DNA from 3 places in the Roseovarius sp. MMSF_3298 genome. Region 1 is predicted to be linked to each of the others. Evidence: riboswitches for the same ligand, from Rfam matches in the RefSeq annotation. Region 1 holds a riboswitch; each other region holds the start of a gene.
What was found. Region 1 has a riboswitch for thiamine pyrophosphate ahead of thiB (thiamine ABC transporter substrate binding subunit). Riboswitches for the same ligand answer to the same signal wherever they lie in the genome.

Region 1 (9,739 bases):
GCGACAGGCATTGCGGTGGCGCCGGTTCCCGACACGGGCCTGGGCCGCGCGATCAACGACCGCTTGCGCCGCGCGGCGGCGCCGCGCGACGTTATCGGTTAACGCAGCGCAGCGTTTACTGGCAGCGTTTCTCGGCTTCTTCGAGAGCGGCGGTGTAGCCCAAGAGCGAGAACGTGTCCTTGGTGACCGTCCCGCGCGAGGAGCGGGCGGTCAGGACAGCATCGGCGCCACGTTTCATCGCCGCGATGATCTTGGCGTCGTCCGACGCGCTGGCGGGCCAGGCCCATTCGCCTTCGGTGAACATCTCGAACTCGGACCCGCCGATATTGATGTTCACTGTCGAGCCGCCCGCAAAGGGGTAGCCGCCGGTAAAGGTGATCTGGCCATTCACGCCGGCATCGGGCCGGAAGAACGTCATCATCAGAATGTCGCCACGGCGAACGGCGACAACACGCCCATCCTTCGTATTGACCGTTTCGGTTGGCGAACTGACGGCCCAGCATTCTTTCGGATCGGAATCCTCGAACACGCTCCACGCGGTTTTCGCGGCGACCTGATTGGTGCTTTCGTCTTGTGCGCTTGCGCCCGACGCGACCATGGCCATAAGGGCCCCGGCGATGCCGAATGCTTTCAGTGATCCCATTTGTCCAGCCTCCAAGCTGTCCTTAACCTCAATTGTCCTTAGGCCGCCCCATCCCCTGACGGAATTTTCTGCACGTGCAGCCATTTCTTTCTCGACATTGCAATACTAGCCTGAAACACGCGAGACATGAAAGGTGCAATTGGCGAATTTTCGCCGCAGGAATGACGCGCCGAGACGACCTGCCTGACGACCGGAGGCCCCAAGTGACCAATGCTGTTCCCCTGACCGAAATCTGGCGCGGAGACATCGTGGAAAGCCTGCATCTGGGCCATGCCGTGATCTGTAACGGGCAGGGCGAGGTGATCGAGGCGTGGGGGGACCCGGATGCGGTGATCTATCCGCGCAGCTCGGCCAAGATGATCCAGGCGATGCCGCTGGTGGACAGTGGCGCGGCGGATGCGTTTGGCCTTACCCAGCAGCAGCTGGCGCTGGCCTGTGCGTCACACCAGGGCGCGGCGGTGCATACGGAGGCGGTGAACGAGTGGATTCACGGGCTGGGCCTGAGCGACGACGACTTCCGCTGCGGGCCGCAGATGCCGCAGGACCGGGAGGCGTTCAACCACCTGATCAAGACCGACGGATCGCCCTGCCAGGTGCACAACAACTGTTCGGGCAAACACGCCGGTTTCATGACCCTGTCAAAGCATCTGAACGGCGGGCCTGACTATGTCGACCCCGACCACCCGGTGCAGCGGGCCTGTTTCGAGGCGTTCGAGGAACTGACCGGAGAGCGCAGCCCGGGCTTTGCCCCCGATGGCTGCAACGCGCCGAATTCGATCACCACGATGCGGGGAATCGGCCGGGCGATGGGCTGGTTCGCCAACGCCACGACAGGCGGCGGCGCGCGGCAGGATGCGGCGGTGCGATTGCGCGAGGCGATGATTGCCAATCCGCTGCTTGTGGCGGGCGAGAAGCGCGCCTGTACCGAGCTGATGAAGGCCTGCCACGAGCCCGTGGCGCTGAAGACCGGGGCCGAGGGCTTTTTCGTGGCGATTGCGCCCACGAAGAAGCTGGGCATCGCGTTGAAGGCCGCCGATGGCAGCACGCGGGCGGCCAATTGCACCATCGCCGCCCTGCTGGTGCGGATCGGGGTACTGGAGGCCGAGCATCCGGCGACCCTGAAATTCATGAACGCGCCGATCCTCAACCGTCGCAAGGTCCGGACGGGAATCGTGAAGCCGGTGGACGGGCTGCTGGTCTGAGTCTTCAAGGTACTGCTGCGCTTTTGACGACATCCTGCCGATTGCCGCATCTGCGATGCGCTGCTTTCCGCGCCGTGGCGTGACCCTGCCTATTGCCGGCAGCACAGTGCCGAGAAAACCCGGCGCTTTGGGCCTGTTTTCGCGCGATCACCGCCTGTCGGATAACGGATCTTCCGGGGATGGAATGGTGCGCCCATGTTGAGGGTCCGCGGGCAGCAACGCCCCGGACAACCTAAACCCAGAAAAGGGAAACCAAAGATGACCAAGACACTTTCTGCAGCGACGTTCGCGCTTGCCCTGACCGTTCCGGCGATGGCCTTCGCCCTGGATGCGGATACCGACGGCGACGGCATGGTCTCGATGGAAGAATTCCAGGCCGCGATGCCCGAAGCACCGGCCGGCACGTTCGAGCAGCTGGATTCGGACGCCGATGGCATGCTGAGCGAAGACGAGATCGCCGCTGGGCAAGAGGCGGGCATCCTCCCGGCATAAGCCGCCACTCGGCCGGGGCGTGCGCGTTTTTCCCATCCTGAGCGCACGCCCCATTTGATACCCCGGAACCTTTTAAAAATCCCGGGGCGCGGCACGGGCCGCCAGGCGGGCACATTCCCCAGATGATCGTATCTGTGCCCGACCTCTCTGAGGCCCGTGCCGCTTTTTCCTTTGAATTGAAGGCTCAGGAGCCGAGATAGTCGCGCAGGACCGGCGGCGGATCGTCGAGAAGATCGGCGGTCGGTTGCAGTGCATGTGCGGTGCCGTTGGCGACGAGGATGGCTTGCGTCGTGATGCGGCGGGCGTCCTCTGGTGCGTGGGAAATCATCAGGAGGGTCGCGCCGGTTTCTCCCGCGATCTCGGCCACGAGGTCGAGCATTTCCATCCGCAGGGCGGGCCCGAGCGCGGCGAAGGGTTCATCCAGCAATAACAGCGGCTTGTCCTGAAGCATGACGCGGGCAAGGGCGGCACGGCTGCGCTGGCCACCGGACAGCTCGCCGGGTTTGCGGGTGTCCATGCCGGCAAGGCCGACACGCCCCAGCGCCGCGGTGACGCGGGTCTTGTCGCCCTGCGACAGGCGCAGGTTGGGCGACAGGCCAAGGCCCACGTTCTGCGCGAGCGTCAGGTGGGGAAAGAGGTTGTCCTCTTGAAAGAGCATGGCGACGGGGCGGGCGCCCGGGGGGTGACCCGTGATGTCGGTGCCGTCCCACGTGATGCGGCCCTGCGTGACGGGCAGGAAGCCCGCGATCCCCTCGATCAGCGTGGACTTGCCCGCGCCAGAGGGACCGATCACCGCGACGGTTGCGCTGTCTGGCACGGTGAGGTCGGCGGTCAGGGTGAAGCTGCCGTTGCGGATGGTGGCGGACTCAAGTTTCAGCATGACGATGCCCTCCGCGATCAAGCAGCCAGAAGACCCCGAAGGACAGGATCAACAGAAGGAAGGAAGCGGCGGCGGCGGCCTCCATCTGGTAGGAGCCCATCAGGCGGTAGATCTGTAACGGCAAGGTGGCCACGTCGGGGTCGGCAAAGAGCGTGATGACGCCGAGATCGCCCATCGAGAGGGCTGCGGCGAGACCGGCGGCAAAGCCGATCTGCGGGCGCAAGCGGGGCAGCAGGACATGGCGCAGGAAGGGCAGTCCGGCCATGCCGAGCGAGAGGCCAAGGCAGCCTTGGCGCGCCACGATATCGCGGGCGCGGGGAACAAGGATGCGCAGGGCGAAGGGCAGGACGGTGATGGCGTTGACGAGCGCCGTGACGGGTAGGGCGAAGGCCTGCGGATTAGCGTAGGGACGGATGGCGATGAATAGCCCCGTGCCGATTACCAGAGGCGAGGCGGCGAGGCCAAGGAGACCCGCGATTTCCACCATACGGCCGCGTTCGGTCGCGATGGCGGTGGTCATCGGCAGCGCCATGCAGAGCAGCAGGACGGTACTGAGCGCCGCGACCCAGAGCGAGGTGAGCGCGGCGGTCCAGACCTGGCCTGGCATGTCGGCGAAGCCGGGCAGGCCGGACAGAGCGATGGCCATGAGCGGCACGAGCAGGAAGACTGCCGCGACACCTATGAACAGCGCGTCAATGCACCGTGCGGTGGTCGTTTTTCCGTCGAACCGGCGCAAGCCGCGGTCGAGACCGGAGCCGAACCCTTCGCCGCGCGCCAGCCAGAGGGCGATGCCACCGGCGAAAACCGTCAGGCCAAGCTGCACGGCGGACAGGAGCGCGGCCCGCCCAAGATCGAAGTCAAACCTGAACGCCTGGTAAATGGCGAGTTCTATCGTGGTGGCCCGCGGCCCGCCGCCGAGGGTGAGCGCGACGGCAAAGCTGGTGAGACAGATGGCGAAGATCACGGTGAAGGCGCCGGGGACAAGGCGCAGGAGCATGGGCAGTTCGATCACCCGGAACATCGACCAGCCGTCGATGCCCAGGAGGGCGGCGAGACGGAAACGCTCGGCGGGAATTTCCTGCCAGCCCTGCAGGAGAAGGCGGGTGGCCAAGGGCAGGTTGAAGAACACGTGGGCGAGGACGACGCCGTGCAACCCGTAGATCTGCACCGGGGGCAGGCCGAGCGTGCCCAGGGCCGCGCTGACCCAGCCGCCACGGCCGAAGACCTCGATCAGGCCCAGAACGGCGACGATCACCGGCAGGATGAACGGCGCGCCCAGAAGGGCGATCAGCAGGCTGCGGCCCCGGAACCGGCGGCGGGCGAGGGCGCGGGCGACGGGGATGGCCAGCAGCACGGAAAACAAGGCCGAGAGGGTGGCCTGTACCAGCGTGAAGCGCAGGGCGGCCCAGTCGGCGGCGTTGAAGCCGCGCCCGGTTTCGGCGCGCAGGGCGACGGCCAGCAGCGCCCCGAAGATGAGCGCCGCCACGAGGGCGGCGGCGCTCCATCCCGGTCTGGCGCTTAGCGGCTGAGCGCGTTCAGCCATTCATCGAGCGCGGCATCGCGGGTGGCGGCGGCTTCTTCGGCGCTGAGAAGCAGGGATTTCTCTGGTTGGATCAGGGTGTCGAATCCTTGGGGCAGGCCGTCCTCGAGCTCCTTGGCGGGGTACATCCAGTTGGTCGTCGGGATAACGGACTGGAAGTCCTGGGTCAGCATGAACGCGAGGAACTGGTCGGCCAGTTCGGGTTGGTCGGTGGAGGCCAGTTTTCCGGCCACTTCCACCTGCATGTAATGGCCCTCGTCGAAGGCGGCGGCGGTCTTGCTGTCGTCCTCTTCGGCGATCAGGTGGTATGCGGGCGATGTGGTGTAGGAGAGCACCATGTCGGCCTCGCCTTCGAGAAAGAGCCCGTAGGCTTCGGTCCAGCCCTTGGTGACGGTGACGATGTTGTCCGAAAGCCCCTCCCAGATTTGCGGGGCCTCGTCGCCATGGGCGGTCTTGACCCACATCAGCAGACCGAGACCGGGGGTGGAAGAGCGCGGATCCTGGATGACGATGGAGGTGTCGCTGTCGGCCAGAGCCTTGAAATTGCTGGGCGCGTCCATGTCCTTGTCGTGGACGAAGGCGAAATAGCCCCAGTCGTAGGGCAGGAAAACCGGGTCGTCCCAGGTGATCGGCAGATCGAGGTCCGGGGACTGGCCGTGCTCGGCGAAAAGGCCGGTGTCCTTGGCCGCGGCGATCAGGTTTGTGTCGAGGCCGAGGACGATGTCGGCATCGGTATTCTGTCCCTCCAGCCGGACGCGGGCGAGAAGGGCCGCGCCGTCCTCGACGCCGACGAGGTTGAGGTCGCAGTTGCAGTTGGCCTCGAACGCCTCTTCGATCTGCGGGCCGGGGCCCCAGTCGGCGACGAAGCTGTCATAAGTGTAGACGGTCAGTTCGGGCGTCCCGCTTGAGTCCTGCGCCATCGCGGACGTGGCGGTGAGCAGACATCCCGCAGTGAAAACAAGGCGTTTCATGGCATCCTCCCTTTCGGCAGAAGGGGCGGCGCGATGCGGGTGCATGACCTTCCCTCCGCCGGTGTCAGCCGGTTCAGGTTCAACGGGTTTGCTATGTGCATCTCAGTCGCCGTGTCTGGGCCGGTCGACACCCCGAGGTTTCAACAGGAACGTAGGGGCAAGCCGGGGAAGGGACAAGGTGAATTGGCGAATCGGAAGGTTAATGCTGCCGGAAGGCCCGAAATGACGTCGGTATCGCGTCGGTATTCGGGTGGTATGGCAACGGTGCCGGTGAAGTGGAGGGCCGGGTAAACGCGCCGCGCGGGGATGCGGCGGATGAGGAACAGGTCAGCGACTGGTGAGAGGCGGCGAGGTCCCGGGGCGAGCCCGGGACGGGGTGCGCCAGGTTTCGTCGCCGAGACGTGCGCGTGGGCTTTTGCCCACTCTACAGGATCTGGAAATCGTTGCGGTCGTAGCCTTGCAGGTAGAGCAGCGCGGTGAGGTCGCCGTGGTTGATGCGCAGATCGCATTCGGCGGCGACGGAGGGCTTGGCGTGGAGCGCGACGCCGCTGCCGGCGCGGGCGAGCATGCCGAGGTCGTTGGCCCCGTCGCCCACCGCCAGCACGTCGATGTCCGAGATGTTGAGGCGGGTGGTGATATCGGCGAGCGCCTGCACCTTGGCCTCGCGCCCGAGGATGGGGCGGGCGACGTCGCCGGTGAGCTTGCCGTTCTCGACAAGCAGCGTGTTGGCGCGGTTCTCGTCGAAGCCGAGAAGCGTGGCGATATGCGAGGTGAAGGCGGTGAAGCCGCCCGAGACGAGGGCGGTATAGGCCCCGTGGGCCTTCATCGTGGCCAGCAGGGTGGCGCCGCCGGGCATGAGGGTGATGCGGGTGTCGAGGACCTCGGTAATGACGTCTTCGGGGAGGTCTTTGAGCAGTGCGACGCGTTCCAGAAGGGCGCCTTCGAAGTCGAGCTCGCCGTTCATGGCGCGGGCGGTGATGTCTTTCACATGAGCGCCGACGCCGGCCTCGTCGGCGAGTTCGTCGATGCATTCCTGGCAGATCATGGTGCTGTCCATGTCGGCCAAAAGCATGCGCTTGCGGCGGTTTTCCGACGGTTGGACGACAAGGTCGGTGCGCAGGGTTTGCAGGTTGTCCCAGACCTCCCACTGGTTGTCGGGGAGCGCGGCCATGTCGAACTCCGCCGCCTCGTCGGGCGCGAGCCAGCGGGCGTCGAACCCGCCCCAGGCGTTGCGCAAGTTTTCGACCAGTGCCGGGTCGAGCGTGCCCGGAGGGGCGATGAGGGTTGTGGTGAACATGGGGCGTCTCCGCTTTGCGCTTGGGATGCGGCATAGCGCAGGTTGGTGCGGGGTTCTAGGTGGGGGCCGCGCGACTCCATCGCGATCTCTACTGCGTTGGTCGAGTGTCGTCAGCGTATGTCGACGGATTCGTTGGGCAGTGGACCGCTTGCGAAGTAACGCCCTAGTAAGCGGCCATATTGTTGTGTATCGCCATATACGTTGCCAACCCGCAGAGGATCAACGATAGCCCGATCACGGTCCATACAAGGATTCTCGACGACAAACTGGTCCCGGCGCGTTTCTGCACGAAGGTTATCAATTGCCCCAGAATGATCTCCACTGTGGCGTCCTCATTCAGCCGATGTTTTGATGCCCATTTAGCTTCATTGTAGTAAGCAGGCTGCGGTGCGATTCAACCATTAAGCGCAATTCGTGGGTCACTCGCGCAGTATGAAAGCCTCTCTTGACGAAGTTTCCGATGATAGCCGCCGGGGTCGCTTTCGGACCGCAAACCGCCGCGCCTTGGCGATTTTCCCTCTTGCGGGGCCGGTGCGGCCAGCGTAATCCAAAAGGTGGGACACCCCTCCCCAACGAGGGGCGCTTATCTGGAAGGATAGCAGCAATGGCTATTGAGACACCCGGCACGCGGCCGGACACGAAACCTGTCGCCGTTCCGGCGAATCCGCGTTTTTCCTCCGGCCCCTGTGCCAAACCCCCCGTTTTCGACCTGAGCAAGCTTGCCGATGCCCCGCTGGGCCGGTCGCACCGCGCCGCCGTGGGCAAGGCCAAGCTGAAGGCCGCGATTGACGGCACGCGCGAAGTGCTGGGGATTCCCGACGATTACAAGGTCGGCATCGTCCCGGCGTCAGACACAGGCGCGGTCGAGATGGCGATGTGGAGCCTTCTGGGCGAACGCAAGGTCGAGATGCTGGCCTGGGAAAGCTTTGGTGCGGGCTGGGTCACGGATGCGGTCAAGCAGCTGAAGCTGGAGGCCGAGGTCAAGACCGCCGAGTATGGCGAGATCGTCGATCTGGACGGCGTGGACACGGACAATGACGTGGTCTTCACCTGGAACGGCACGACCAGCGGCGTGCGGGTGCCGGATGGCGACTGGATCAAGGCAGACCGTCAGGGTCTGACGATCTGTGACGCGACCTCGGCCGCGTTTGCGCAGGACCTGCCGTGGGACAAGCTGGATGTGGTGACGTTCAGCTGGCAGAAGGTTCTGGGCGGCGAGGCGGCGCATGGGACGCTGGTGCTGAGCCCGCGGGCAGTGGAGCGGCTGGAAAGCTATACGCCGCCCTGGCCCATGCCGAAGATTTTCCGCCTGACCAAGGGTGGCAAGCTGAACGAGGGCATCTTCGAGGGGGCGACGATCAACACGCCGTCGATGCTGGCGGTCGAGGATTACCTGCTGGCGCTCGACTGGGCACGCTCGGTCGGCGGGCTGAGTGGCCTGATGGCGCGGGCGGATGCCAATACCAAGGCGGTGGCGGATTTCGTCGGCACGCATGACTGGGTCGAATTCCTGGCCAAGGATCCGGCGACGGCGTCGAACACGAGCGTCTGCCTGAAGTTCACCGACGATAGGATCAGCGACGGGGCGGCGTTCGCCAAGGCCGTGGCCAAGCGGCTGGAGGCCGAGGACGTGGCGTTTGACATTGGTGCCTATCGCGATGCGCCTCCGGGCCTGCGGATCTGGTGCGGGGGCACGGTGGAGACCGCCGATGTGGCCGCGCTGATGCCGTGGATCGAATGGGCGTTCAACGCCGAGATCGCGGCGCTGTCCGAGACCGTTTGAGGTGGGGTGAAACCCCACCCTACGCGGGATGTGTAGGGTGGGTTTCAAACCCACCATTCCCAGAATTCAAAGATGAAGGACCAGACAGATGGCTCCCAAAGTACTCGTATCCGACAAGCTGAGTGAAACCGCCGTGCAGATCTTCCGCGACCGGGGGATCGAGGTGGATTTCATGCCCGAGCTGGGCAAGGACAAGGACAAGCTGGCCGAGGTGATCGGCGATTATGACGGCCTGGCGATCCGCTCGGCCACCAAGGTCACGCCGACGATCCTGGACGCGGCGAAGAACCTCAAGGTCATCGGCCGCGCCGGGATCGGCACCGACAATGTGGACAAGGCGGCGGCCAGCAAGAAAGGCGTGATCGTGATGAACACGCCCTTCGGCAACATGGTGACGACCGCCGAGCACGCCATTGCGATGATGTTCGCCGTGGCGCGGCAGATCCCCGAGGCGAGCGCCAGCACACATGCCGGCAAGTGGGAAAAGTCCAAGTTCATGGGGGTCGAGCTGACCAACAAGACGCTGGGCATCATCGGTATCGGCAATATCGGCGGCGTCGTGGCCGAGCGGGCGCGGGGGCTGAAGATGAAGGTGGTCGCCTATGACCCCACGCTGAGCGAAGAGAAGATCGCGCAGAAGGGGGCCGAGAAGGTGGACCTCGATACGCTGCTGGCGCGGTCGGATTTCATCACGCTGCACACGCCGCTGATCGACGCGACGCGCAACATCCTGAGCCGTGAGAACCTTGGCAAGACTAAGAAGGGCGTGCGGATCGTCAACTGTGCCCGTGGCGGGCTGGTGGACGAGGCGGCCTTGGCCGATCTTCTGAAGTCGGGGCATGTGGCGGGCGCGGCGCTGGACGTATTCGCCGAGGAGCCTGCGACGGAGAACCCGCTGTTTGGTCTGCCCAACGTCGTTTGCACGCCGCAC
Region 2 (9,739 bases), on a different contig from region 1:
CCGGGCCATGCGCGGCCTGATCCAGGAAGTATTGTGCGATGTGCGCGACAACGGGCTGCCGGGCGCACATCATTTCTTCATCACTTTCGAAACGACCCACCCGGAGGCTGAGTTGGCCGATTGGCTGCGCGAACGCTACCCGAACGAGATGACGGTCGTGATGCAACACTGGTTCGACAATCTCGACGTCACCGACGAGGGATTCACCGTTACGCTCAACTTCGGCGACAGCCCCGAGACGCTCTACATCCCCTACGATGCGATCCAGACCTTCGTCGATCCTTCGGTGGAGTTCGGCCTGCGCTTCGAATCGCAGGACGAGGCCGAGGAGGATGACGAGGAAGAGGCCAGCGACGAGGCGGCGCTGGATGAGCATGACATCGAGGCCGAGGACACGACCAAGCCGCGCGATGCCGACGTGGTCAGCCTCGATAGTTTCCGCAAGTAACGTCGGCTGACACGTGCGTACGGTATTCTGCTGTATGCAGCGTTGATATTTCCACCCGGTCGGATATGAAGCGCCAAACGAACTTCCAGGAGACTCCGCAATGACCGCCACTCGTACAGAATCCGACAGTTTCGGCCCGCTGGAGGTTCCGGCAGACAAATATTGGGGCGCGCAGACGCAGCGCTCGTTGATGAATTTCCCCATTGGCTGGGAAAAACAGCCGGTGGCAATCGTCCGTGCGCTGGGAGTGATCAAGAAGGCCTGCGCCATGGCCAACAAGGAGGCGGGCGTGCTGGACGCGAAGCTGGCCGACGCGATCATCGAGGCGGCGGGCGAAGTGGTCGAGGGCAAGCTGGACGACCATTTCCCGCTGGCGGTATGGCAGACGGGATCCGGCACACAGTCGAACATGAATTCCAACGAGGTAATCGCCAATCGCGCCATCGAGATCCTCGGTGGCGAGATAGGCAGCAAGGACCCGGTGCACCCCAACGATCATTGCAACATGGGGCAATCCTCGAACGACACCTTCCCGACCGCGATGCATATCGCAACAGCCATGTCGGTGCGTGACGTCCTGCTTCCGGGGCTTCTAAAGCTGGCAGAAGCGCTGGAACAGAAGTCTAATGAATTCAAAGACATCATCAAGATCGGTCGCACCCATACGCAGGATGCGACGCCACTGACACTGGGTCAGGAATTCTCAGGCTACGCGCATCAAATCCGCATGGGGATCCAGCGCATCGAGTCCGGCCTTCCGGGCATCCACGAACTTGCCCAGGGTGGCACCGCCGTGGGAACCGGGCTCAACACCCGCAAGGGCTGGGGTGAGGCGGTGGCGGCGAATATGGCCGAGATCACAGGTCTGCCCTTTGTCACCGCGCCCAACAAGTTCGAGGCGCTGGCCGCGCATGATGCGATGGTGTTCCTGTCCGGAGCAATCGCGACCGTTGCGGGAAGCTGCTACAAAATTGCCAATGATATCCGGTTCTTGGGCTCAGGTCCGCGATCTGGCCTGGGAGAGTTGATCCTGCCGGAGAATGAGCCCGGCTCGTCGATCATGCCAGGCAAGGTGAACCCGACACAGGCCGAGGCGTTGACGCAGGTGGCGGCCCACGTGATGGGCAACGACGCCGCGATCAAGTTCGCCGGGAGCCAGGGGCATTTCGAGCTCAATGTCTACAACCCGATGATGTCCTATAACCTCTTGCAATCCATACAGCTTTTGGGTGACGCCGCGGACAGCTTCACGGAACGTATGCTGCTGGGCATCGAGGCCAATGAGCCTCGGATCGACAAACTGATGAAGGAAAGCCTGATGCTCGTGACCGCGCTGGCGCCGACCATTGGATATGACAACGCCACCAAGGTCGCCAAGACGGCGCACAAGAACGGTACCACCTTGAAAGAAGAGGCAATTTCCCTTGGTTTCGTGGATGAGAAGACCTTTGACGAGGTGGTTCGGCCCGAGGACATGATCGGCCCTAAAGACGCATGAGCGAGATCGTCAATCTCAACCGCATTCGGAAGGCGAAGAATAACGCGAAGAAGCGATCACAAGCTGATGAAAACGCTGTGAAATTCGGACGCACGAAGGTCGAGAGAGAGATCGACGAAGCGCGGGCGGAAAAGGCGCGGGAGGCGCTGCGGCAGCATCGCCTGGACGAAGAGTGAGCCGGCCGGTCAAACGGTCGCTCACGCTGCGCGGGCATCGGACCAGCGTCTCGCTGGAAGACGAATTCTGGAAGTGTTTCAAAGAGATAGCGGCGAAGGAAGATGTGCCCGTCAACGTGTTGGCCGCGCGGATCGACGAGGCACGGGGCGTGGACATGGGGCTGGCCTCTGCGATCCGGCTATACGTGCTGCGGCATTACCGGGACAAAAGTTAACCCGAATGCGCAGCCCAAAATGGCGCGTCGGTATTGCGTCGGTATCCGGGTGGCATCGCGTCGGTGTCGTTTCTTGCAAGAGACCGGAACAAGAGACCGCGCGCTTTTTACCCGGTATTAACTATGTTTGGGCCAGCATGAGCCCATGTCAGAGCGTCGCCTTCTCCTGCCCGCCGACATTTGGATGCGCAAGATTTTCGACGCGAAAGCCGCTCGGGAGGGCGGTGTCGTCCGGCGCAGCGTTCGCGACATCGAGAGGATCGTGGACAGAGACCGGTTTCGGCGCGAGATCGGGCGGCGGGGATACCATGCGGTCGAGAACGCGGGACAGGTTGTCATCTTCTGCAATAACGAGCGGGTGTCGGTTTGGTGTTGAGCGCCAAAAGCTTTGAGAAAGCTTTTGGCAAATCTTTTTTGAAAAGATTTGCCCCGGCCCCTAGCGCGGCGTGACCTTGAGCCAGATGCCGTCCTTGCCGCGCACCGTCAGGTGCGCCACCGGCATGGCGGGACGCTCCGGAACGAGTTCGAACCGGTAAACGGCAACCATCATCGACAGGAGCAGCGGCCCCTCGATCATGGCGAACCCGGCGCCGGTGCAGACGCGCTGTCCGGCAGAGAACGGCATGTAGGCGTTGCGCAGACAGGCCCGTCCGTTCTCGGTGCCAAAGCGCGCAGGGTCGAAGTCGTCCGGGCGGTCCCAGAGCCGTTCGTGGCGGTGCTGGTGCCACGGGCTGAGGACGATCTGGCTGCCTTTCGGGACCTGCCGGTCGCGGAAGGTTTCAGGACAGGCGGCCTCACGGACCATCATCGGCACGGGCGGATACAGGCGCAGGGTTTCGCGAAAGACATCGCGCGAGAGGCGCAGTTTGCCCATGTCCGAGAACGCCATGCTGCCCTCGGTCAGAACCTCTTGCGCCTCCGACGCCAGACGTTCCTGCCAGTCGGGGTGCATTGCCAATAGATAGAGCGCCCAGGCAAGGGCCGAGGCCGACGTCTCGTGCCCGGCGAGAAAGAAGATCGCCACCTGGTCGACCATTTCGGGCGTGTCGAAGCGGCCGCCGGTTTCGGGGTCGGTGGTGGTCATGATCTTGGTGGCAAGATCGTCGGGCGCGGTGCCCGCCGCAATCTCGTCCATCCGGCGGCTTGTCAGGCGGGTGATCAGGTCGCGGATCGTGCGCGCCGTCGCCTTGGTCCGGCGGCGGTGAAAGCGCGGGAACCAGCGCGGCAGTGGCAGGAAGGCGGCCAGGTTCAGCATCGGCTGGGTGCGCTGGTGTTCGCGGAACTCGTTGAAGACGCGGGTGGCGATCTCATCCTCGATCGGGATCGAGAAGAGCGTGCGGAAGATCACGTCGGCAGCGACGTGGCTGGTCTCGGCCTCGATCTCGACGGGCTGGCCGGTGGCGTGATCGGCGAGGCGCGCCACGGCGCCCTGCCCCGCCGCCAGCATGGCCGGGAACGTGTCACGCAGGCGCCCGCCCTCAAAGGCCGGGTCGATGATGCGGCGCTGGCGTTTCCATGTCTCGCCGTTGGTGACGAAGACGGAATTGCCCAGGAGCGGCGTGAGGCCTTCGCGCACGCGGTCGGATTTCGGGAAATCGTCGGGGCGTTCCTTGAGCACAAGGTCGACAAGCTCGGGCTGGTTGCAGAGGTAGGAGCGGAAGAACGGCGTGCGGAATTCGGCCATCCAGGCGCGGTAAAGCCGCGCGGGCTGGGCCGAGAGGATGTCGGCCCGGAAAAGCCGCATGTAGCGCCAGAGCGAAACGCGGCCCTCGCGCGCGGGCGGCTTGGGCGGTTGGCTCATGCCGCCATGCTCGTGAAGCGGGAGGTGGCGCGGGTGATGCGGCTGGGCGACGGGGCGCGGTCGGTGTAGCGGTGGCCCAAGGTCTGCGGGCCGGCGGTGATCTGGAAATAGTCGTAGTCGCCGGGGCGGTCGAAGGCGCAGAGATACTGGAAATGCAGCCGAAAGAAGCGCCAGCGCAGGGCCTTCCAACGTGCCGGGCTGAGGGTTTGGGTGAAGGCGGCCGAGAGGATCAGGGGCCAGCGCTGATTCTTGGGGGCGACGCCGGAGACGGCGACCGGATCGCAAAGCGCGAAGGCGCAGCCGTCGCCGGGGGCGGTGACGTCGACCCAGGCGAGTTCCTCGCGGGTCGAGAGGTAGTGCAGGTCGGCGCGGAGGCGGTGGGCCTCCTTGAGAAAGGACACCATCGGGACGACCTGCCCCAGCGTGAGGAACGAGAGTGTCGGGCCGTTTTCCGGCACGCGGCCTGCCCGGATGAGATCTGCGAGGATGGAGACGCCGAGATGGGCGCCGGAGGAGTGGCCGACGACGAGTACCTCGTCCACGTCGCGGGTCAATGCGGCGGCGATCTCGTCGGTGAACTGGGCCATCCGCGCCTCCAACTTGGGCGGGTTGGCGCCCTTGGACTGGGCCGAATAGGCGTAGTCGTGCATGAGGTAATAGGCGAAAAGCTTGTTGTCGCGGGCCTTGAACCAGCGCAGCAGCGCGTAGCCTGCCAGAAGCGCGACCGGAATGCTGCCGTAAAGGACATAGACGAAGGCATCGGAGAACAACTGGTCCGGAGGCCGAAAGAGCGTTTCCCATGTCCAGACGATGGCGGACCACAGGCCAAAGGCCAGCGCGAGGGCCAGCACCAGTTGCACGACCAGGAAGCCCACCGGGTAGAGCGCGGCAATGACCGGCCCCTTGCGCAGGCGCATCAGGCGGAACAGCGCGCCCGAGGCGATATAGGTCCAGGCGGTGCGGATGAGTTGCAGGTAGGTGCCGGCGATGCCGCGCTCCATGCTGTCGCGGACGATGTCGGACCAGACCAGCACGTCGAACTCGGTATGGACTGCCTGGCCCTCTATGGTCGCGTCTACCTGCCAGCCGTAGCGGCCTTGAGTTTTGCGGGCCGACAGGGCGAGGTCATAGCCCGAGAGGCCCGCCTGCTCCGCGCCCTCCTTGCGGTAGAGCTCGCGGTAGCGGCGGGGATGAATGGGATCGTATCCCGGAATGTAGAACACCCGGCGACGGGTGACGGGGGCGTGGGTGGGGCTGCTCATGCCAGACCTGTCTTGGCCTCTTCTTTGCAAGAGCGTAGCCCATTATTGGGGCGAGAGTAAGACTTTAGCCGACCAGCGCGAGGGCCGGGAACATCTCGAGCAGCCAGTAGGAGAAGGCGGCGAAGCCACCCGTCAGCATCAGCAGGCCGATGGTCCAGAGGAGCAGGCCCATGATCCGCTCGATCTGGTCCATGTGGCGTTTCATCCAGTTCATCAGCCCGGTCAGGCGCGGCAGGAACGCGGCGACCAGAAGGAAGGGGATGCCGAGCCCCGCGGCATAGACCGCGAGCAGCAGCGTCCCGCGCGTGACGGAGGCTTCGGACGCCGCCAGAGACAGGATCGCGCCCAGCTGCGGCCCGATGCAGGGCGTCCAGCCGAAGGCGAAGGCGAGGCCGAGGATATAGGCCCCGAACGTGGTGCCGCCCTTGTCGCCCACGTCGAGGCGCGCCTCGCGGTCCATGATGCCGATGCGGAAGATGCCGAGGAAATGCAGGCCGAAGATCATGACGATGAGGCCGGCGGCGGTGTTGAAGTAATCCTGGTATTGCAGAAAGGCGCGGCCAAAGGTCGAGGCCGCAAAACCGAGGAACAGGAAAACGGTCGACAGGCCCAGCACGAAGAAAAGCGCGGGCAGGATCGCCTTATTGCGCGTGCGGCGCTCGGACTGGAGGTCGGTCACGGTGACGCCGCTCATGTAGGCCAGGTAGGGCGGCACTATGGGCAGCACGCAGGGGCTGAGAAACGAGAAAACGCCGGCCACGAGCGCGATGGCCATGGCGGGGATCAGGGTGGCGTCTATGAGATCGATTCCGAACATGCCTTTCGTCTAGTGCAAAACGCGGAGGGCGTCACGCGGCGCGGCGTCACAGCGCGGTCACATCTCGGTGGACAGGCTGTAACGGTTGGACTACCTCCGGTCGCATGAGCGAACCTGAGACCATCGACGCCGTGGGGCTCTTGTGCCCCCTGCCCGTGCTGAAGCTGCGCAAACGGATGAAGCCGCTGGCCAGTGGTGATGTGATCGTGCTGCGGGCGGATGACCCGGCGGCGGTGATCGACGTGCCGCATTTCTGTGCCGAGGCGGGGCACGAACTGATCGAGACGGTCGAGGACGGGGTGGTGACGCTTTACCGGGTGCGCAAGGGCTGAGGCGCACGGGGGTGCGACAACGGCGCGAGGGACAGCAGGCCGGTTGCGCTGTACCTCGGATGAGCCACGTCATATAATTATTACCGTCCCGAATGGCGCAAGGCGCGTGTTTCGGTGTGTTGTGCCAGATCGGAAGACGTTCCCGCAAAGACCGCCCCGCCGCGGGCTTTGCCGAAGCTCGTAAGGAGTGGCGCAGATGGCCAGATCTACGAAGAAAACAACCGAAACCCCGGACACGACTTACCAGGCCAATGCCGGCATGGTGGCCGCGATGGCGGCGTTCAGCCCGGTGGCGATGACAGCATGGTTCGACATGGTTCAGGAAAGCATGCGCTTCATGTCCGAACGGCTGGAGAAGGATCTGGAGGCGCAACGCGCGATGCTGGCCTGCAAGACGCCGCAGGAGCTGATGCAGGTTCAAAGCGATTTCATGAAGAAGGCGTTCACGGACTATACCGAAGAAACGCGGCGGATGATGGAGATGATGGGCGTTGCGATGAAGGTGGATATCAAGGACACCGCCCCGACGACCCGGCGCAATTACGACGATGTGCCGGTCTGATCCGCACCGCCCGAGACTTTTCCCGATTGGCCGTTGAAATGACGGCGGCGCTTCGCTAGCCTGCGCTTACGCAGGGGGGTCCCGCCCAGGGGACTGAGAGGCTGACAGGGCATATGCCCGGTGACGCGACCCTTTGAACCTGACCCAGTTGACACTGGCGTAGGAAGCTAGGATCGCATTCCCGGACGTCCGGGCACTGTTTTCCGAAGACGGGGCGCATCGCCCCCGCGTTTCCCTCAAGCCACGCCTCATCTGGTGTCTTTTCGAGTAACCGCTTGAGGAGCGCCAAAATGAACGTACCCAATCCCAAGATCACCACGGGCGAGCTGCCCGCGTCACGCAAGATCTACGTGAAAGGCACGCAACACCCCGATATCCGCGTGCCGATGCGCGAGATTTCCGTGCATCCCACGTCCGGCGAAGAGCCCCTGCCCGTCTATGACAGTTCAGGAGCCTATACCGACCCGAACGTGTTGACCGATATCCGCGAGGGCCTGCCCCGCCTGCGCCGCGAGTGGATCGAGGCGCGCGGCGATGTCGAGGAATACGAGGGCCGTCATGTAAAGCCCGAGGATAACGGTTTCGTCGAAGGCGACCGCCTGACGCCGGAATTTCCCAATATCGCCGCACCGATGCGGGCGAAAGATGGCAAGGCGGTCACGCAGCTGGCCTATGCGCGGGCGGGCGTGGTGACGCCGGAGATGGAGTTCATCGCTATTCGCGAGAACCAGATGCGCGAGGCCGTGGCCGAGGCGCGCGACGGCAATGACTGGGGCGCCAATATTCCCGACTACGTGACGCCGGAATTCGTGCGCGACGAGGTGGCGGCGGGCCGGGCGATCATCCCGGCCAACATCAACCACCCCGAATCCGAGCCGATGATCATCGGGCGCAATTTCCTGGTGAAGATCAACGCCAACATGGGCACCTCCGCCGTGACCTCCTCGATGGAAGAGGAAGTGGACAAGCTGGTCTGGGCGATCCGCTGGGGCGCGGACACGGTCATGGACCTTTCCACGGGGCGCAACATCCACAACACGCGCGAATGGATCATCCGCAATTCCCCCGTGCCGATCGGGACCGTGCCGATTTACCAGGCGCTGGAGAAGGTGAACGGCATCGCCGAGGACCTGACCTGGGAGGTGTTCCGCGACACATTGATCGAACAGGCGGAACAGGGCGTGGATTATTTCACCATCCACGCCGGCGTGCGCCTGCACATGGTGCCGATGACGGTGGACCGGGTGACAGGCATCGTGTCGCGCGGCGGGTCGATCATGGCCAAGTGGTGCCTGCATCATCACCGCGAGTCGTTCCTGTATGAGCATTTCGAGGAGATCTGCGACATTTGCCGGGCCTATGACGTGTCGTTCAGCCTTGGTGACGGGCTGCGGCCCGGGTCCATCGCGGATGCCAATGACGCGGCGCAGTTCGCCGAGCTGGAGACGCTGGGGGAACTGACCAAGATCGCCTGGGCCAAGGATTGCCAGGTGATGATCGAGGGGCCGGGCCACGTGGCCATGCACAAGATCAAGGAGAACATGGACAAGCAATTGGAGTGCTGCCACGAGGCGCCGTTCTATACGCTTGGACCGCTGACCACGGATATCGCGCCGGGGTATGACCATATCACCAGCGGGATCGGGGCGGCGATGATCGGGTGGTTCGGCTGCGCGATGCTGTGCTACGTGACGCCCAAGGAGCACCTGGGCCTGCCCGACCGGGACGACGTGAAAACAGGGGTGATCACCTACAAGATCGCGGCCCATGCCGCCGACCTGGCCAAGGGCCTGCCCGGCGCGCAGCGGCGCGACGATGCGCTGAGCCGCGCGCGGTTCGAGTTCCGCTGGGAAGATCAGTTCAACCTGTCGCTGGACCCGGAAACCGCGCGGGAGTTCCACGACCAGACCTTGCCCAAGGAAGCGCACAAGGTGGCGCATTTCTGTTCGATGTGCGGGCCGAAATTCTGCTCGATGCGGATCAGCCACGACATCCGCGCCGAGGCGCAGAAGGAAGGGATGGAAAAGATGGCCGCCAAGTTCCGCGAAGGCGGGGATTTGTACGTGCCGGTGGATGAGGCGGAGGAGTGAGCGCCGGGATCTGCCGGCGCGCATCCCGGACCTGATCCGGGATCTCTACGGTTCGAGGTCCCGGGTCAAGCCCGGGACAGCGTGTGCAAAGTCGCGTGATCGCTACTGGATGCGTGAGAATGAAACCAAAAACGCCGGGGTCCTGCCCCGGCGTTTCATGTTTCTGTCAGAGCGACCTAGCTGCCGAACGACCACCAGCCCTTGCGCTTGGGCTTGTCCTCGGCCGGCTCGGGCGTAGCGGTCTCGGCCGTGTCGGTGGCCTCGGCGGCGACCGGCTCGGGCTTCTTGCGCGGAGCGCGTTTGCGGGCCGGTTTGGCCTCTGGCTCGGGTGCGGCTTCGGCAGCCTCGGGTGCGGGCTCCGCCGCGGGTTCGGGCGCTGCCTCTGCGGCCGCCTCTGGCGCGGGCTCTTCCTTTTTCTTGCGCGAGCGCGGCTTGGGCTTCGGCTTCTCCGCAGGTTTGTCCTCCGGCGTGGCCTCGGCCGTCTCGGACGGGGCCTCGGCGGCTGCCTCTTCCTTGGGCGCGTCGTCGGTCTTTTTCT
Region 3 (9,739 bases), on a different contig from region 1:
CAGGCCGAAGAGGCGTTGCAGCAAATCAACCCGGGCGCCACGGCGCGAGAGGTTCTGCTGGAGGCGGCCAATCGCGCGGTGCGTTTTTTCCTGTCGGATTTCGGGCTGCAGATGTTCCGCATCTGCGTCGCCGAATCCTATCGCTTTCCCGAACTGGGCCAGAGGTTCTATGCGTCCGGTCCCGGCTTGTTCAGCGAACGCATGGGACGGCTGCTGACCCCCTATGTGGATCGCGGGGAGCTGAAGATCGACGACATGGACCTTGCGACGAAGCAGTTCGGGGAGTTGTGCAAGTGCGATCTGTTCGTCCGCTGCCTGTGCGGTGTGGACTGTGACACGTCCGAGGCGGGGATCGAGCGCGTGGTTCAGGGCGCGGTCGAAACCTTCCTGGCGCGTTACGGGACCTGAGGCGGGCAAAAGAGAGCGGGCGGCGCAAGATATCACCGCCCGAAGATTACCCCGAAAATTTCAACAATCGTTAACGGTGCGCTCAGGCGCCCACGTCAATGATCGCCTGCGCCAGCAGCGGCACCGTCCTTGAGTTGAGCCCGGCGATGTTGATCCGGCTGTCGCCCACCATGTAAATCGCGTGGTCCTTGCGCAGCGCCTCGACCTTGTCGGGCGCGAGGCCGAGACGCGAGAACATGCCACGATGCTGCGCGATGAAGCCGAAGCGGTCCGAGCCCGAGAGCGTGCGCAGTTCCTGGGCGAGTTGCTCGCGCAGGCCGAGCATGCCGCGGCGGACCTCTTCGAGTTCTGCTTGCCAGTCGGCGCGCAGGGCGTCGTCGTTCAGCACCAGCGAAACCAGCCGTGCGCCATGGTCGGGCGGGAAGGAATAGTTCTGGCGGTTCAGATATGCGAGATTGGCCTGCGTCGTGGGGCGGCGGGCGCTGTCCTGGCAGACGGCCATCAGAAGACCTGTCCGCTCGCAATAAATCCCGAAGTTCTTGGAGCAGCTTGCTGCGATCAGGACCTCGGGGCAGGAGGACACAACGTGGCGCGTGCCGGCCGCATCAGCATCGAGGCCGTCGCCGAAGCCTTGGTAGGCGATGTCGATCATCGGGATAGCGCCCTTGGCGTTCGCTAGATCGGTCACTTCGCCCCATTGCTGCATCGTCAGGTTGGCGCCGGTCGGGTTGTGGCAGCAGCCGTGCAGCAGGATCACGTCGCCTGCCTGAACCCCATCCAGATCCTGCATCATGCCGTCGAAATCGACGCCGCCGGTTTCATTGTCGAAATAGCGGTAGGGGACGTGTTCGATCCCCATGTGTTTCAGGATGCTGAGGTGGTTTGGCCAGGTCGGGTCCGACACGAAGACGCGCGCATCCGGGTTGGCCATTTTCACCAGGTCGAACGCCTGCCTCACCGCGCCGGTGCCGCCGGGCGTGGCCACCGCCGCCACCGCGTCGCGCGGGGCGGCATCGTCGAGGATCAGCTTGATCATCGCGTCGGAAAAGGCCGGGTCGCCCGCGAGGCCGACATAGGCCTTGGTCTCTTCCTCTTTCCACCATTCCTTCTCGGCGGCCTTGACGGCGCGCATGATCGGCGTGCGGCCTTCGGCATCCTTGTAGACACCGACGCCGAGGTCGATCTTGGTGTCGCGCGGATCGTCCTTGTAGGCCTGCATGAGGGCTAGGATCTTGTCGGCAGGTTGCTCTTTTAGGTGTTCAAACATCAGGCTTCTCCGGTTGCGACGGAGACGGTAGGAAAGGCTCCCCATTCGGTCCATGATCCGTCGTAGAGCGCGTGGTCGGTCTTGCCGATCCGTTCCAGCGCAAGATTGATCACCGCGGCGGTCACGCCGGAGCCGCAGCTTGTGATGACGGGTTTCGTGAGATCCGCGCCGGCGGCATCGAAGATGGTGCGCAGGTCGTCGGGGGATTTCATCGTGCCGTCGTCGTTGAGCAAAGTGCTGTAGGGGACGTTGCGGGAGTTGGGGATGTGCCCGGCCCGCAGCCCTTCGCGCGGCTCAGGCTCGTCACCCCGGAACCGGCCGGGCGCACGGGCGTCGAGGATGGTGTAGTCGCCCAGCTTGGAGGCGGAAGCGACCTGTGTGACATCCTTGACCCGGTGCGCTTCGCGCCGGACGGTCATGTGCCGGTCCCGGATCATCGGGGGCAGGTCCTCGGTCGGGCGGCCCTCGGCCAGCCACTTGGGCAGGCCACCATCCAGGACGGCCACGTCGTATTGTCCCATCAGGCGGAATAGCCACCACACGCGGGCCGCCGAGAAGAGGCCATGGGTGTCGTAGACCACCACCTGGTGACCGTCGCCCACGCCCATCTGGCGCATGCGCGACATGAACTTTTCCACTGGAGGCGCCATGTGCGGCAGGTCGGAACGATGGTCGGAAATATCGTCGATATCGAAGAACCGGGCGCCGGGGATGTGCGCCTGATCGTATTCCGCCTTTGCATCGCGGTCGATGCCCGGCAGGAAGTAGGTTGCGTCAAGGACCCGCAGGTCAGGATCATTGAGATGCGCCGCCAGCCAATCGGTGGATACCAGTGTTTTCGGATCGTCGTTTGCCATGACAGCCCCCTGAAACCATTGCCATTGACGTAGCGCGGGACGCGGGACAGTGCAAGCGGACGGGGTGTGCTGTTCCCTGGGTCAGCGGGTCAACAGATTGCGCAGCAGGCCAGCGGCCAGAAGGCATGCGCCGCCGCCAAGTGCGCCCGCGGCCAGTTGCGTCGTCAGTGCCGTGGGGTCGAGCGCCACGCTGTCGGGCGCGGTTTGCGCAAGGCCGCCAAAGCCCAGCAAACCAAGGGCGTGGCTGCCAAGAGCGCCGCCGAGAACACCGGCACCAGAATTGATCAGAACGCCCACGTTCAGGCGGGGCACGAGGCCGCCGGCGATGTTGCCGCCGATGGCGCCGGCAATGAGGCTGATCAGTAAGTCCATGCTTCCCGCTCCCCCGTGCTATCCCGCGCTGTGCGCCCGGAACGAGGGAGAATATAGCAAAAGCGGCGGCACCCGCAGAGGGTGTAATCCGAGACGCCTACATACCGTGGCGCAAAAGCCGCTGCTTCTGGCGGTTCCAGTCGCGCTTGGCCTCGGTCTGGCGCTTGTCGGTGTTCTTCTTGCCCTTGGCGATGCCGATCTTGATCTTGGCGATGCCGCGGTCGTTGAAGTACATCACCAACGGCACGAGGGTCATGCCCTTGCGCTGGGTCTCGTTCCACAGACGCGCCATTTCCTTGCGCGAAACCAAGAGCTTGCGGCGGCGCCGGTCCTCGTGGCCGAAAGGCACGGCCTGTTCGTAGGGTGCGATGTAGCTGTTGACCAGCCACAGCTCGCCATCCTCGACCGCGGCATAGCTTTCAGCGATGTTGGAGGTCTTCTGGCGTAGGGATTTGACCTCGGACCCTGCGAGCACCATGCCGCATTCCAGATCGTCCTCGATGGCATAGTCGTGCCGCGCCTTGCGGTTCTCGGCGACGACCTTGTAGTTTGGATTGATCTTGGGCTTGACCATGTCGATTTCTGCCTTCCGGGCGGTGCAAGAGAGCAAGATAGCCCCTGTGGCGAAGGCTTCCAACCCCCTGAAGCGAATCGAAAGGTTAACGGGACCCGAGAAGGCGAATCCGAACGTCGGTATCACGTCGGTATTCAAGTGGTATTGCGACGGTGCGGTTTTTTGCAGGTGGCCGGATCAACGGAGCGTGCGTTGCGCCGGCGCGGTTGCGGTTGACAGGCGGGCCACTGCGCCTATCGTTCGGCACAAGCCAGGGGCGCCTTCGGGCTGAGATGCACCCTTTGAACCTGACCCAGATCATGCTGGCGGAGGAAGGCGCGACCGGAGCCGGTCGGACCCAGCCTTTCGACGCCGCGAAAGGAGCCGGATGACCCCCGACACAAGGAACACAGCCAAGGGCCGGATCGCCAACATCCTGTCGGTCGCGGGCTCGGACCCGTCGGGCGGTGCGGGCGTGCAGGCCGATCTCAAGGCGATCTCGGCGAACGGAGCCTACGGGATGGCGGCGCTGACGGCGTTGACGGCGCAGAACACCCAAGGCGTGCAGGGCGTGCATCTGGTGCCGCCGGACTTCGTGGCCGACCAGATCCGGGTGGTAGCCGAGGACGTGCGGATCGACGCGGTGAAGATCGGGATGATCGCCACGGCAGAGATCGCCCGGGCGGTGGCGGACGCCTTGCCGGACGTGCCGGTGGTGCTGGACCCGGTGATGGTGGCGAAGGGAGGCGCATCGCTCCTGGCCGAGGACGCGGTGGTGGCGCTGCGCGAGGCGCTGGTGCCGAAGGCGGCGGTGATCACGCCGAACCTGCCGGAGGCGGCGGCGTTGCTGGGCTGCGCCGAGGCGGCGACGCGGGAAGCGATGGCAGAACAGGCGCAGTCGCTGCGGGCGCTGGGCTGTGGCGCGGTGCTGCTGAAGGGTGGGCACCTGGAGGGCGAGGACAGCCCGGACGTGCTGGCCGATGCGGACGGTGTGCATTGGTTCGAGGGCACGCGGGTGGCGACGCGGAACACCCACGGTACGGGATGCACCCTGTCGGCTGCGCTGGCGGCCCGGATCGGGAGGGCAGAACCTCTGCCCGAGGCGGTGGCCGAGGCCAAGGCCTATGTCGCGCGGGCGATTGCCGGGGCCGGGGCGCTGGATGTCGGGTCCGGGCATGGACCGACGCATCATTTCGCCGGGTTATGGGCGTGACCTTCGTATCGGCCGCTTCCTGCCCCGGACCTGATCCGGGGCCTCTTGCCCGATGGGAAAAAGACCGTCTTTGACGGATCGGGATCGGCCGGTTCCCGCTCTCGGGAATCGCGGCGGGACGTGGTAGGCTCCGCCAAACCAAGCGGAGCCCTCTGCCATGTCTTCCCCCAGTGTCAGCCTCCTTGTCGGCACCACAAAGGGTGCCTTTATCCTGTCCGCAGACGCGGGCCGCGACTGTTGGGACGTCACCGGCCCGCATTGCGACGGCTGGTGCATCAACCACATGGCGGGCGATCCCCACAGCGGCACGATCTGGGCTGGGGGTGGCGGTGCGTTTTACGGGGCGGGCGTGTGGCGGTCCGAGGATCGGGGCCGGTCCTGGACGCTGGAGCGCCTGACGCGGGGGCAGATGGACGACTGGGCGGCGAACGATCCGGGCTTTGCCGAGATGATCGGCTGGACCGACGCGCCGCTGCCGTTCGACGACGCCTTTGAACAGGTCTGGTCGCTGGGGTTCGCACACGGGACGCTGTATGCCGGGACGAAGCCCGCGACCCTGCTGAAGAGCACGGATCACGGTCGGACATGGCGCCAGGTCGATGCACTGACCGAGCATCCATCGGCGAAGGACTGGAACCCCGGGGCCGCGGGGCTTGTCCTGCACTCGATCGTGTTCGACCCCGGCGCGCCTCAAAAGCAGTGGATCGGGATTTCCGCCGCGGGGGTCTTTGCCACCGAGGATGGCGGGGCGAGCTGGGAGCGGCGCAACCGGCTGTCCAATACCGAGGCCTGCGGCGCGCATGACCATCCCGCCGCCCCGAGCGGCGGAGAGACCGGGCATTGCGTGCATAACATCATGCGCGCGCCGGGCGATGCGGACCTGCTTTATCAGCAGAACCATCACGGCGTCTGGCGGTCGTCTGATGGCGGGCGGTCGTGGGACGATATCACGCCGGGCCTGCCCTCGACCTTCGGCTTTCCGATCCGGGTGCATCCGCGCGACCCGCGCACGATCTGGACGCTGCCGCTGAATGGCGACATGGCGGGGCGGTATCCGCCCGATGCGGCCTGCGCGGTCTGGCGGTCGCGCGACGGGGGCGAGACGTGGGCGGCGCTGCGCGAGGGGTTGCCGCAGGAGAACTGCTTTTTCACCGTGCTGCGGCAGGCCATGGCGGGGGACACGCTGGATGCGCCGGGGCTGTATTTCGGGACCAATTCGGGGTCTGTCTTTGCCAGCCTTGACGAGGGCGACAGCTGGCGCGAGATTGCGCGGCACATGCCCACCATCCTGTCGGTCGAGGCGTTTGCGCCTGCCGACTGAGCGCGCAGGACGGGAATTGAACAGACGTTCATTTTCCTTTATGCACGCCCCGACCCCTTGCACGACTTCGGGAGACAGCCGATGCCCCAGCGCCCCGCCTTTGCCAAATGGCTTGACGACACCAACGACGTGACCGCCACTTTCCTGGCCGCCGGGCGCATCCCGGGGCTGGTCAACCTTGGCGGTGGTCTGCCGGGCACCGAGATCTGGCCGATCGAGGACATGACGAAGCTGGCGACGTCCGCCGTGGCCGACCACGCGGACGAAACGCTGGCCTATGCCCCCGTCGCGGGACTGCCCAAGCTGCGCGACCTGATTGCGGCGCGGTATTCGGAAGGGGACCTGACGCTGACGCGCGACAACGTGCTGATCACCGCGGGCGGGGCGCAGGCCCTGAACCTGCTGGGTACGGTGTTGCTGGAGGAGGGCAGCACCGTCGCCTCGCAGACGCCCGCCTACCTCGGGGCGCTGGACAACTGGCGGCCGCGCCAGCCGGTCTATCGCCCGATGCGGCTGGAGGCGAATGACCTTGACCCGGTGGCGGCCATGACCGGTGCGCAGTTTGCCTATACCGTGCCGAATTTCTCGAACCCTACGGGCAAGCTGGTGAATGCGGCGACGCGCCGGCGGCTGGTGGATGCCGCGCACGAGACCGGCACCTGGCTGATCGAGGACGACCCTTACGGCACGCTTTATTATGACGACGCGCCGATGCCGCGGATGCTGACGCTGTCTGCCGAGCGGGCCGGGGCGCCTTATGACGGGCCGGTGATTTATCTTGGCACGGTATCCAAGGAGCTGGCGCCGGGGCTGCGGATCGGCTGGATCATCGCGGCGCCCGAGATGATCGAGGTGCTGAAGGCCGCCAAACAGAGCGCCGACATGTGCACAAGCGGCCTGTGCCAGCAGATCACCCATGACGCCTTCGCCACCGGGCTGGCCGATGACATGCTGCCCAATATCCTCGACCTTTACCGCAAGCGGCGTGATGCGCTGTGTGCTGCGATGGACGAACACCTGCCGGAACTGTTCACGTGGGAACAGCCCACGGGGGGCATGTTCGTGTGGGCCACGGCGAAGGACCCCGCGCTGGATACCAACCGGCTGATGGAGGTGGGGCTGGACCATGGGGTGTGCATTTCGCCCTCGTCGGTGTTCGATCCCGAAGGGCGTGACCACAGTTCGATCCGCATCAACTTTACCTACAATACCGAGGACAAGCTGGTGACCGGGATCGAGCGGCTGGCCACGGCGACCCGCGCCGCGCTTGCGGAAACCTGACCCTTTTGCTCTAACGGGCGGCAAATTGACTACCCGGAGGCCGCCATGGTCGACATTGCAACCCGTGTCTGGAACCATAAATGGAAGATCGACCCGATCGTCCGTTCGCTGATCGACACCGATTTCTACAAGCTGCTGATGTGCCAGTCGGTGTTCCGCAACCGTCCGCACACCTCCGTTACCTTCTCGTTGATCAACCGCAGCAAGGATATCCGGCTGGCTGAACTGGTGGACGAGGGCGAGCTGCGCGAGCAACTGGACCACATCCGCTCGCTGTCGCTGTCGCGGGGGGAGTCGACGTGGATGCGCGGCAACACGTTCTATGGCAAGCGGCAGATGTTCACGCCCGAATTCATGGACTGGTTCGAGAAGCTGCGTCTGCCGCCCTATCACCTGGAAAAACGCGATGGGCAGTACGAACTTACGTTCGAGGGTACCTGGCCGCAGGTCATGCTGTGGGAAATCCCGGCGCTGGCGGTGCTGATGGAACTGCGGTCGCGCGCGGTGCTGCACGACATGGCCCGGTTCGAGCTTCAGGTGCTTTACGCCCGCGCCATGACCCGCCTGTGGGAAAAGACCGAAGTGCTGCGCGACACGCCCGGCCTGCGTATCGCCGATTTCGGCACGCGGCGGCGGCATTCTTTCCTATGGCAGGATTGGTGCGTGCAGGCGATGACCGAACGGCTGGGGGACAATTTCGTCGGCACCTCCAACTGCCTGATCGCCAAGAACCGCGACCTCGAGGCGATCGGCACCAACGCGCACGAAATGCCAATGGTTTATGCCGCGCTGGCCGAGAATGACGAGGAATTGGCCCGCGCCCCCTACGAGGTCCTGTCCGACTGGCACGACGAACACGACGGCAACCTGCGGATCATCCTGCCCGATACATACGGTACCGAAGGGTTTCTGGCCAAGGCGCCCGACTGGCTGGCGGGGTGGACGGGCATCCGCGTTGACAGCGGCGACCCCGCCCGCGGCGCAGAGACCGCCATCCAGTGGTGGAAGGACCGTGGCGAGGACCCGACGCAGAAGCTGATCATCTTTTCCGACGGGCTGGACGAGGAGAAGATCCTGTCGCTGCACAAGCAGTTCGCGGGCCGCGCCCGCGTCTCCTTCGGCTGGGGCACGCTGCTGACCAACGACTTTCGCGGCCTTACCCCCGGCGACGCTCTCGCCCCCTTCTCGCTCGTCTGCAAGGCGGTGGCCGCCAACGGCCGCCCGACCGTCAAGCTGTCGGACAACCCCCGCAAGGCCATGGGGCCGGAGGGCCAGATCGACCGCTACAAGCGGGTATTCGGGGTGGGGGACCAGGAGGAGATCGAGGTGGTGGTGTGATCACGCCCGGTGTCTGCCTCACTTTCGACGACCTCTATGTCGAGAACTGGCTCGCCGCGCGACCGATCTTTCAGGCGCATGACGCCCGCGCCACCTTCTGCGTCTGCTGGATGCACGCCGCGACGCCTGCGCAGATCGATGGCCTGCACCAGTTGCAGGAGGACGGTCACGAAATCGCCTATCACGGCCGCAACCACGAGAAATTGCAGCCCTACCTGCGCCAGCATGGCCTCGACCACTGGCTGGAAAACGAGATCGCCCGTGGCGTGGCAGAGCATCGCGCGCTCGGCTTCCCGACCACCAGCTATGCCAGCCCTTTCTATGGCTCCAACCGGCAAACCCGCGCGGCCACAGCGCCCTATTTTCAGATCACCCGCGCCGGCAGCGGGCGCGATCTGTCGGTCGAAGATGTGCCGAAGCGGATCTACCAGCGGCCCGATCCCGACGGGGCGGTGAGCAGCATCGGCTTGATCGACTTTCAGAATCCCGGCAGCCGGAGCTGGCGGGAGATCGGCGCCGCGCTCGACATGCTGGTCGCGCATCGCGGCGTCGGCATCTTCAACGGTCATGACATCCGCCCGCGCAGGGCGGGTCCGGGCCGCTACAGCGCGCACCGGCAAATCGACCGTCTGCTGCGCGAAATCACCGACCGTGGACTGGCCTTTCATACGCTCAGCGGGTTCGCCCGTGCCGCCCAGGCCGATCAGGAGGCGCCGCAATGCTTGCCGGCATCAAGGTAGTAGAGTTCGAGGGCCTAGGCCCCGCACCCTTCGCCGCCATGATGTTGGCGGATCTGGGCGCGGAGGTAACGGTTGTTCAGAGGCCGGGACCTGCCAATCCGACGATGGGCGAGCGCAACATGCTCGACCGCGGCAAGCGGGCCGTGGTGCTGGATCTCAAGGATCCCGGCGACATGGCTGTTGCGAAGGCGATGGTGAACGAGGCCGATGCGCTGATCGAGGGGCTGCGGCCGGGGGTGATGGAGCGGCTTGGGCTGGGGCCGGAGGTGTTTGCGGAGAGCAATCCGACGCTGGTTTATGGACGGATGACGGGCTGGGGGCAAGGCGGGCCGCGGGCGCATCTGGCGGGGCATGACTATAACTATATCGCCACGGCGGGGGCGCTCTAC

Region 2: another riboswitch for thiamine pyrophosphate. It lies ahead of thiC (phosphomethylpyrimidine synthase ThiC); the one in region 1 lies ahead of thiB (thiamine ABC transporter substrate binding subunit).
Region 3: another riboswitch for thiamine pyrophosphate. It lies ahead of thiD (bifunctional hydroxymethylpyrimidine kinase/phosphomethylpyrimidine kinase); the one in region 1 lies ahead of thiB (thiamine ABC transporter substrate binding subunit).

What each region holds. Positions count from the first base shown of each region.
Region 1 covers NZ_JASHIN010000018.1:59,079-68,817, reverse strand. Annotated here, with positions in the region: gene RBB18_RS15875 (L-threonylcarbamoyladenylate synthase) at 1-102, shown strand, start outside; gene RBB18_RS15870 (invasion associated locus B family protein) at 116-643, opposite strand; gene RBB18_RS15865 (asparaginase) at 847-1,845, shown strand; gene RBB18_RS15860 (calcium-binding protein) at 2,104-2,337, shown strand; gene RBB18_RS15855 (ATP-binding cassette domain-containing protein) at 2,522-3,217, opposite strand; gene RBB18_RS15850 (thiamine/thiamine pyrophosphate ABC transporter permease ThiP) at 3,204-4,760, opposite strand; gene thiB (thiamine ABC transporter substrate binding subunit) at 4,736-5,728, opposite strand; TPP riboswitch at 5,762-5,873, opposite strand; gene serB (phosphoserine phosphatase SerB) at 6,153-7,025, opposite strand; gene RBB18_RS15835 (phosphoserine transaminase) at 7,630-8,808, shown strand; gene serA (phosphoglycerate dehydrogenase) at 8,897-9,739, shown strand, end outside.
Region 2 covers NZ_JASHIN010000002.1:327,527-337,265, reverse strand. Annotated here, with positions in the region: gene RBB18_RS03645 (SspB family protein) at 1-448, shown strand, start outside; gene fumC (class II fumarate hydratase) at 549-1,946, shown strand; gene RBB18_RS03635 (DUF4169 family protein) at 1,943-2,122, shown strand; gene RBB18_RS03630 (ribbon-helix-helix domain-containing protein) at 2,119-2,337, shown strand; gene RBB18_RS03625 (N-(5'-phosphoribosyl)anthranilate isomerase) at 2,483-2,713, shown strand; gene RBB18_RS03620 (cytochrome P450) at 2,774-4,138, opposite strand; gene RBB18_RS03615 (hypothetical protein) at 4,135-5,400, opposite strand; gene RBB18_RS03610 (cytochrome c biogenesis CcdA family protein) at 5,465-6,217, opposite strand; gene RBB18_RS03605 (sulfurtransferase TusA family protein) at 6,322-6,549, shown strand; gene RBB18_RS03600 (phasin family protein) at 6,746-7,111, shown strand; TPP riboswitch at 7,174-7,294, shown strand; gene thiC (phosphomethylpyrimidine synthase ThiC) at 7,402-9,201, shown strand; gene RBB18_RS03590 (ribonuclease E/G) at 9,378-9,739, opposite strand, start outside.
Region 3 covers NZ_JASHIN010000003.1:16,988-26,726, reverse strand. Annotated here, with positions in the region: gene RBB18_RS03865 (TetR/AcrR family transcriptional regulator) at 1-408, shown strand, start outside; gene RBB18_RS03860 (amino acid aminotransferase) at 491-1,675, opposite strand; gene sseA (3-mercaptopyruvate sulfurtransferase) at 1,675-2,532, opposite strand; gene RBB18_RS03850 (hypothetical protein) at 2,614-2,904, opposite strand; gene smpB (SsrA-binding protein SmpB) at 3,002-3,478, opposite strand; TPP riboswitch at 3,721-3,809, shown strand; gene thiD (bifunctional hydroxymethylpyrimidine kinase/phosphomethylpyrimidine kinase) at 3,846-4,670, shown strand; gene RBB18_RS03835 (glycoside hydrolase) at 4,828-5,991, shown strand; gene RBB18_RS03830 (PLP-dependent aminotransferase family protein) at 6,073-7,272, shown strand; gene pncB (nicotinate phosphoribosyltransferase) at 7,318-8,610, shown strand; gene RBB18_RS03820 (polysaccharide deacetylase family protein) at 8,607-9,350, shown strand; gene RBB18_RS03815 (CaiB/BaiF CoA-transferase family protein) at 9,329-9,739, shown strand, end outside.